DNA from 2 places in the Paenibacillus sp. OSY-SE genome. Region 1 is predicted to be linked to the other one. Evidence: riboswitches for the same ligand, from Rfam matches in the RefSeq annotation. Region 1 holds a riboswitch; the other holds the start of a gene.

The links. A riboswitch is a leader RNA that binds a small molecule or an ion and turns the genes downstream of it on or off. The one in region 1 is predicted to bind ZMP and ZTP.
Region 2: another riboswitch for ZMP and ZTP. It lies ahead of rpiB (ribose 5-phosphate isomerase B); the one in region 1 lies ahead of A372_RS0104050 (bifunctional 5,10-methylenetetrahydrofolate dehydrogenase/5,10-methenyltetrahydrofolate cyclohydrolase).

What each region holds. Positions count from the first base shown of each region.
Region 1 is NZ_ALKF01000144.1:23,345-27,557, reverse strand. Features, by position in the region: gene A372_RS0104070 (carbohydrate ABC transporter permease) at 1-40, shown strand, start outside; gene A372_RS0104065 (zinc-dependent alcohol dehydrogenase) at 87-1,109, shown strand; gene A372_RS0104060 (hypothetical protein) at 1,126-1,743, opposite strand; ZMP/ZTP riboswitch at 1,889-1,973, shown strand; gene A372_RS0104050 (bifunctional 5,10-methylenetetrahydrofolate dehydrogenase/5,10-methenyltetrahydrofolate cyclohydrolase) at 2,069-2,932, shown strand; gene A372_RS0104045 (cyclodeaminase/cyclohydrolase family protein) at 2,929-3,567, shown strand; gene A372_RS0104040 (MFS transporter) at 3,645-4,213, opposite strand, start outside.
Region 2 is NZ_ALKF01000204.1:19,797-24,009, reverse strand. Features, by position in the region: gene glyA (serine hydroxymethyltransferase) at 1-493, opposite strand, end outside; gene A372_RS0130045 (TIGR01440 family protein) at 599-1,171, opposite strand; gene rpiB (ribose 5-phosphate isomerase B) at 1,193-1,651, opposite strand; ZMP/ZTP riboswitch at 1,939-2,019, opposite strand; gene A372_RS0130035 (low molecular weight protein arginine phosphatase) at 2,067-2,648, opposite strand; gene A372_RS0130030 (manganese efflux pump MntP) at 2,699-3,265, opposite strand; gene A372_RS0130025 (L-threonylcarbamoyladenylate synthase) at 3,356-4,213, opposite strand, start outside.

The sequences.
Region 1 (4,213 bases):
CTTTACGGAAGGCATCGCTATGACGGGACTTAAATCTTAACGATTCGCGAAAGCGCGCAATACCGCACAAGAAAGGGAGAATCAGCATGATATCGGTTGTAGCATTGGATGGGAAAATCAAGACGATTACCCTCCCCGAGCCGAATGTGAAGCAGAACTTCGTCTTGGTTGATACGGAATACTCGGCCATCAGCCCGGGTACGGAAATGATGATGTCGGAGAAAAAAACGGACCGCCCGATCCCGCTGGGCTACAGTGCCGCCGGCATTGTGCGGGAAGTGGGAGCGGGCGTCACTCATGTGCAGGCGGGACAGCGCGTCGCGTGCTACGGCGCTCCGTTCGTGCGGCATGCCGGCTTGTTGGCCGTGCCGAAGCATTTGCTCGCGCCCATTCCCGATGGAATGGACATTCGGGAGGCTGCTTTTGCTGGCCTGGGCGCGATTGCGATTCACGCGCTGCGGCAGGCCAATCTCCAGTTCGGCGAGCAGGCGGTCGTAGTTGGCCTGGGCATATTGGGACAGATGATGTGTCAAATCGGGAACGCTGCGTCCTATCATATGTTAGGCTATGATCTGCTGCCCGAACGCTGCGAGGTGTTGCGCCAATGTGGAGTCGACGACGTGCACTCGACGCTGGCAGGGATCGATGCGGCCATTCAAGACGCCACCGGCGGAGAAGGGGTGGATACCGTCTTCTTGTGTACGGGACGGCATGCGACAGGGATGATCGATCAGGCGCTTACTTGGATTCGGGATCGCGGCAAAGTGGTCATCGTCGGAGACTTGGAAATGGAATTCAACCGGGAGCTGATGTTCTCCAAGGAAGCGCAAATCTTAATCTCCCGCGCTGGCGGACCGGGCAGATACAAGCGCGAGTATGAAGTGGACGGCATCGATTACCCGAAAGGGTATGTGCGTTGGACGGAAGGAAGGAATGTGGGCGAATACGTGCGCCTGCTCGCCGAGAAGCGAATCCAGGTCGCGCCGCTCATCTCGGCCGAAATGCCGGTGGAGGAAGCCGCGGCAGCCTATGAGCGTTACAAGACCTCTTCACGCGATACGGTAGGTATCGTGCTGTCTTATCCGCCATCTTCTTCGGCAGCGGAATGAAGGGAAAGATAGCTGTTCATGAAATGAAATCGACATTGGCGACGAACGATAATCCTGCAGGATTTTCACTTCCAAGCGGATTGAGAATATAATTGACCGCTGTAAACGACACTACCACGACATATATCGCTCCGGGAGGAAGCGGATTGCTGCTGCTGTTTTTGTACACTCTTATGCCTTGCCAATTGTAAGGCGGCGTTTCGCTTAGGCCGACAATAGGATCCATATTTCCATCCAAGAGCACTGGAGGAGTTAACGTCTGCACCAACACAGGGGTCGGTGGACTAAAATTATAAACATCAACCCGGGCCACATGGGCATTGTCAGAAAAGACGCATAAATTTACGTTAATTGTAAGCGGATTAGCACTACCGATGCCGCCGCTTCTTGCGGCAAATCCTCTGCTTTGACCATCGGATGTAGTTGAATCCCAAATGTATCGGGGATTTATAGTAGGGAAAGTCCCGTTGTCATTCGAATATTTAATTAATTGGGGCCAAAGAGTATAGCGGGGGATAACCGTGGCTTTATTGCCTGGCGCTCCGCTTACGGCCAAAGCAATGGCTGTATCCCGGTCATTCGCAACATATACGTTACTGCTACTAACTATTATAGCCTGACCTACAATAGGCATTCGATAACACCCTCTTCTAGATGAATGTGCTTCGCTGTTCCATGGTATTCACGACAGGTTAGATGTGACGGGGCGCAGGAATTCATTTTGTAAAAACAAAAAAGGTTTTCTTTTTTATTCCGATTTGGTAGGATAAAAGAAATTGAATGCTGTATGTAACTGGCGAAAATAGTGGGAGCAACCACAAGGGAGCATACAGTCGGAATGTACCGTTCGCCTGGGTAAAAGTGTTTGTTGAAGACTCGCTTGTTGAGCTTCGGCAAATGCTTTTTTTGTTTTTCATATTTCACATTATTGCAATAGCTATGCCACAGGAGGTTATACGATGGGAATGGTCATGAAAGCAAAAGAAGCCGCGGATGCCGTGTACAACGATATCCGGAAGCGAGTGGAGGAGTACGCGTCACAGGGACATCTTCCTTGCATTGCCACGATTCTCGTCGAGGGGGATCTCGCCTCCGCTTATTATGCGAAGATGAAGCAGAAGGCGGCGGATAAGTTGGGGGTAACGTTTCAACTGCATGCCTTCGGAAAAGATGTAACGGAGCAAGAAATATTGGAGCTTATCGCCGAGCTGAACGCTGATCGCGACGTGCAAGGCATAATGCTTGAATTGCCTCTGCCGGAGCATCTGTCCGCGGCGGCAATCGAGCAGTCCATCGCGCCGCTCAAGGATGTCGATGGCGTAACGCCGTTCAACAAGTTGGCTACAGTAACTGGGGAGCGCGGAATCTATCCGGCCACGCCGCAGGCCTGCATCCGTCTGCTTAAGCATTACGGTTATTCACTGGCGGGCAAAAATGTTACGCTGGTCGGGAGAGGGCAAACCGTCGGCCTGCCGCTCTTCCATATGCTGCAGCGGGAGCAGGCGACCGTGACGGTCTGTCATTCCCGTACGCCCGATCTTGCTTTCCACTTGCGGCATGCCGAGATTGTGTTCGCGGCGGTCGGACGCCAGAACCTGATTACGCGGGATATGGTGCATCCAGCGTTAGTTATGGTGGATGCAGGGATCAACGAGTCGGACGATGGGACGATTATGGGCGATATCGCACGGGATGTGGCGGATGACGTTGCAGCTATTTCTCCGGTTCCGGGGGGAGTTGGCTCGTTGACGACGGCTATTCTGTTCGAAAATGTATTGCTGGCGCTGGATTACCAGCTCAGCGAGAAGGAGGCGGAGCAATGAATCAGGCCATAACGTGGGACAGTTCGATACGGAGCTTTCTGGAGCGGGCGGGCAGCGCCGATCCGACACCGGGTGGAGGAAGCGTGGCCGCGCTCGTAGCGGCGCTCGGCGCAGCGATGACCTCGATGGTGGGCAATCTGTCGCAGGGCGAGAAATTCGCAGGCATTCGGGAACAAATTGAGCTTACGCTGAACGAGATGAACAGTCTGTCTGCTCTATGCCAGGAGCTGCTTGCCGACGACATTCGCACGTTCGGGCAGTACATGGAGGCGCTGCGGCTGCCCAAGGGGACCGAGGAAGAGCAGGTGAACCGCAGACAAGCGCTGCGCGAAGCGACCTATGCGGCCATCGAAGTTCCGCTCCGGCTGCTCCGGGTATGCAGAGACGGGATGCGCATTGCAGCCGCCATCGCGGAGACGTCTAACAAGAACGTCATCTCTGATTTGGGCATTGGGGCGATATTGTTCGAGGCGGCGGCCCAATCCGCCTATTTGACGATTGAGATTAACCTTGCCTCGGTGAAGGATGCGGAACGGAAGGGAGAGTACGCAGAGCGATCCTCTCAATTGCTGCTGGAGATCGGGCAGTTGAAAGAGTCGACGGTGCATACAGTCCGTCAACGAATTGCAGGATAGGGCATATGTACAACGTAGCATGAAAAAGGCCGACGGTTCCCGGTGGAATCGTCGGCTTAACGTGCGGTATGGATACGTTATGAAGTGATAGCTTGCTGGCGCTGATGCCGATCGGTATACAATACCTTCGTCATGAGCCCAATCGAAGCGATAATCAAGGCTGCAGGAATCCAGAAGATGCGCGGCGTTACCCCTTCAATTAACAACGGCAGGAAGTAGCCGATGAGAGAAGCCGTCTGGGAAATGAATACGTACAGACTGGCGCCGAAGCCCGCCTTGTGGATGAACATGCGCTGCACATAGCCCATGCCAACGCCATACAGCACGGACACGAAGAACGAGTACAACGGCTGCACAAGGAAAAATATGGTCAATGACCCGCTGACGCTGTAGGTCAAATAAGTGACCAGCGCAAAGGCGCTGCCGAGCAGGATAACGGGCTTGCTGCCGTATTTGGCGGCCCAGTAGCCGGCCATCGTCATGAACAAGAGCTCGAACACGGCCTGCGTACTCCAAATGTAAGACATCAGGCGCGGATCCCCGAACTGCTCGTGAACGACGAGCGGCAAATACAATCCGCGAATCGCATCGGCGCAGGACAGCAGCAGGATGGCGAACAGCATGATGAGGGAGAACGGTTCTCCCT
Region 2 (4,213 bases), on a different contig from region 1:
GGCGATGTTTGAAAGCTGCCTTGCGCACCTTGTCATAATCGATGCGGAACGTATCTTCTTCGACGCCATATGCAACGAAATTATACAACAGGCCCGATGCGTTGACAGGGCTGCCGTGCGTCAAGTGTCCACCGTGCGCCAAGTCCATCCCGAGCACCGTATCTCCCGGCTTCAATGCTGCCAAATATACAGCCATGTTCGCTTGCGCTCCGGAGTGCGGCTGCACATTAACATGCTCCGCTCCGAACAGTTCCTTCGCACGATCCCGCGCGATGTTCTCGACGATGTCGACATGCTCGCATCCGCCGTAGTAGCGTCTGCCCGGATAGCCTTCCGCATATTTGTTCGTGAGCACCGTACCCATCGCTTCCATCACCGCTTCGCTTACGATGTTCTCCGAAGCGATAAGTTCAATGTTGTTGCGCTGACGCTGCAGTTCCAGATCCATTGCTTTCAATACGTCCGGATCGGATTGTCTTAAATGATCTACCATTACCATAACCCTCCCATTGTTAAATTACCTTATTGCAATGTATGACAACGCATTCTGCGTTAAGGTTCCATGTGTTATCGTCATCCGGCAGCCTTCTTGCTCATCTTACTCACAGGAATCTGTGCCCGCGATATCCGGCAACTGGTAGACGGCTCTTTCCCCGCCGATAAGCTTCGGCCGCGTTGCCGCCATATTGACTCTTGCCTTGCCGATAGTGCGTACCTCAGTTCGGAGCGGCACGGCAACCCGGCGTATGTGCATGCCGATGAGCGTCTCTCCGATGTCGACTCCGGCATCAGCTGCGATCGTCTCCGCCAAGCAAGCAGCGGATAATCGCCGATACGCATAGGCAGCCATTGATCCGCCCGCTGTCGGAACAGGTACTGCAGCAACTTCCTCAAGCCCGAACCGTTCGAGCGTGTGCCGTTCTACGACGAGCGCGCGGTTAAGGTGCTCACAGCATTGAAATGCCGTGTAGAGCCCGAATTCCGTATGCAGCACATCCAGCCCGGCAAAAATCTCCTGGGCTACATCAAGCGTGCCCGACGTTCCTATTCGCGCCCCGGCTACCTCACTCGTGCTGCAGCCGATAACAACCAGCTGCCCGGGCTTCAAGCCCGCCGCTTGCACGAGGGCATACGCAGCCGCTTCCGACTGCTCGCGAATATTATTACTCATAATAACTCCACCTCCGCTTCATTACGGTGCAGGGTGATATTTATGCTCCACATCGGTTACTTTGCCCAGACGCCCTACATGACGTTCGCCTCGGCTGAATTCCGTGCTCAGCCAGACGCGCACAATTTCCTCAGCAAGCCCAGGCCCGATGACACGCTCACCCATGGCCAGTACGTTCGTATCGTTATGTTCGCGGGTCGCTTTCGCAGAGAACAGATCGTGAACGAGCGCGCAACGCACACCCGGCACTTTGTTCGCGGCGATGGACATGCCGATGCCTGTGCCGCAAATGAGCACGCCCCGGTCTGCTTCCCCGGAAGCAACCATCTCTGCAACCGGCACCGCGTAATCTGGATAGTCTACCGATTCCGTACAATTGCAGCCCAAGTCAACAACATCATGACCCATGTCCTTAATGACTGAAATAATTCCATCTTTCAACCGCACGCCGGCATGATCTGCGCCTACGGCAATTTTCATTGTTATTCCCTCCATCCGTCGTCTTTCATTAAGGCGCATCCAACGTTGTTCATGAGACAAGCCATGGCTCTATTATAACGAATTTCCGGGAAATTGGAGCAAACAAATTGCATTTTCTTCCCTCTCTCTTACCATCCCCCGAGACAAGCGCCTCATACGAATGCAGGAGGCTCGCCCCGATGTAATATCCAAGAAATCATATCCGTAACAACTCAGCACCATTTATACCATATATAGCATAATATAACATGAAAAAAAGAGCATAGCATGGCAATTACCATACACTGCTCTTTCGCCCAGGCGACCGGCCGTATTATTCGATGCTCCACCGTGGTTACCCACTTTCGTCGCCAGTTACATCGAACCTGCATTTTCTATCCCTGATGATAAAGGATACGGAAATGAAATGCAATCCCTATTTGTCCAGCTTGTCCAGCAGCAGATGAAGCGCCTCGCGGATTTCCGCAGCCGTCATTCGGTACTGCTCTAACGTGCCTCCGAATGGATCCGCCACATCCATGCTCGGTGCGCGCCGCTGCAGTTCAAAGAGCTGCTTCCGTTCTTCTTCAGTCGGCTCTTCACCCAGCGCCAGCTTCAACTGCAGTTCCGCCGCCAGAGCAAGCAGTTGTTCCCGCTCATCCACCGCCGCCCCGTCCTGCTCTACATACTCTTTCAGCGCGAACGTCTTGTCCGCTGCATGAGGAAAGCGCTGCAGCACATGCTGCTTATGACCAAAGGTTAACGTCAAAATAATATCCGCCCACTGTATCCCTTCTTCGTTCAGGGCAGTGGACCGAAACGTCCGATGGCTCGTAATTTGCTGTTCGGCAAGCGCTTCAGCCGCATGCTCCGAAATAGGAGTGCCATCCCACGCCGCTACGCCGGCCGACTTCACCTCTAGGTCAAAAGACCTATCCTCTGCCAAATGTCTCAGCATCGCTTCTGCCATCGGACTGCGGCAAGTGTTGCCTGTGCACACAAACAAAATGCGTTTCATAATCACATTCCCCCTCTCGTGAAGTTCTCCTCTATCTATTGTACCCTAAGTCAAGAAGGGATCAAAAACAAGATGCCGAATACGAGTAATACAGCACCGCCCACCGCTTCGCCGTACTCACCGAGCCGCTGTCCCGCATGATGTCCAAGCAGCAGCCCGAGAATGGACATCGCCCCGCCGAACAGACCGAATGCAACGAGCGTAATCAGCAAATCAGAACGGAACATGCCAAGCGTTACTCCGACAGAGAACGAATCGACACTGACGCTCAGCGCAAACAAAATTGTACCCCAGAACGAAGCCGTGTCGATAAAGTGAGATGCTCCCCCTTTGAACGAGCTGTAAATCATATGTCCGCCGAGCATTACGAGAAGAGCGCCGGCAGCCATCGCCGTCACCTTCCCGAGCACAATGCTCATATATATGCCCGTTATGACGCCCATCAGCGGCATCAGTACATGAAAGAGCGCGATGACGACGCTGATGCGAAAGGCATCCATCCGCCGTACCCCTCTCATTCCGATGCCAAGACATAGGGAAAAGGCGTCCGAGCCAAGCGCCAGGGCCATAGCGAGAATCGTAATCCATTGACCTAGGGGTGCAGCCGTTTCCCACATCTGCCTCTCTCCTCGTCCAATCGTCTTTAATCAACGTATGCGGACAAGGCCTTAATCATGACAAGCTCTATTTTACCCATTTTCATATCTTTAACAGTGGATGATACGGTGACCCGCTGCTTTAATAAGCCGGTTCATGACGGCAAGTCCCATGCCTTCTGCCGGACAAGCCTCCGCCAGCATATAGGTGGCTCCCGCTGCATCGAAATGGCGCAGCGCATCATATAGATGATGGGCCGCCTCATCCAGCGCCTCCACGCTTCCAAGCGATGCGACGATGTCCGCCCGGTATTGCCCGGCATGCTCTCTGAATGCCAGTACACCGGTCGTCTCGCCGCGTCCTTTGGCTGCATCCAATTCCGCTTGGATGCAGCGACTTACGCGGTCCGCCGACGGTCCCTGCACGATAGAAAGTGTGCCTTGCGGCGCATAATGCGTATATTTCATTCCAGGCGAGCGCGGCGCAGGTTGTACCGAGAGCAGCTCAACTGAGCGTTCTGCCGCTTGCTCTGCCGTGTGGCCCGCTGCGCCTTCCTTCAATGGCGGTTCAGCTGCAAGTCCCGAAGCATGCTCTGCCATACGCTGCGACTCGATCGGTGCCGCCGAAGGAGAAGTCGGCGGCAATGCTTTCGTCATGCCGCCGTTCGGATCGACCGCTGGATCGACCGTCACCTCGGCCGCCACTTCACGCAGCATCGCTGTCGTAATTCCACCCGGCCGCAGCACGTGCACACGATCGCCCTGCACTTCGAGCACCGTGGACTCCACGCCGACGCCTGCTGGGCCGCCGTCAACGATGCCGCCTATGCAGCCGTCCAGGTCCGCGCGCACATGCTCCGCGCGGGTTGGGCTCGGCCGTCCCGAGCGGTTCGCGCTTGGTGCCGCAATCGGGCAGCCTGCAGCGCGAATGAGCGCAAGCGCCGTATCGTGCGCCGGCATGCGCACGCC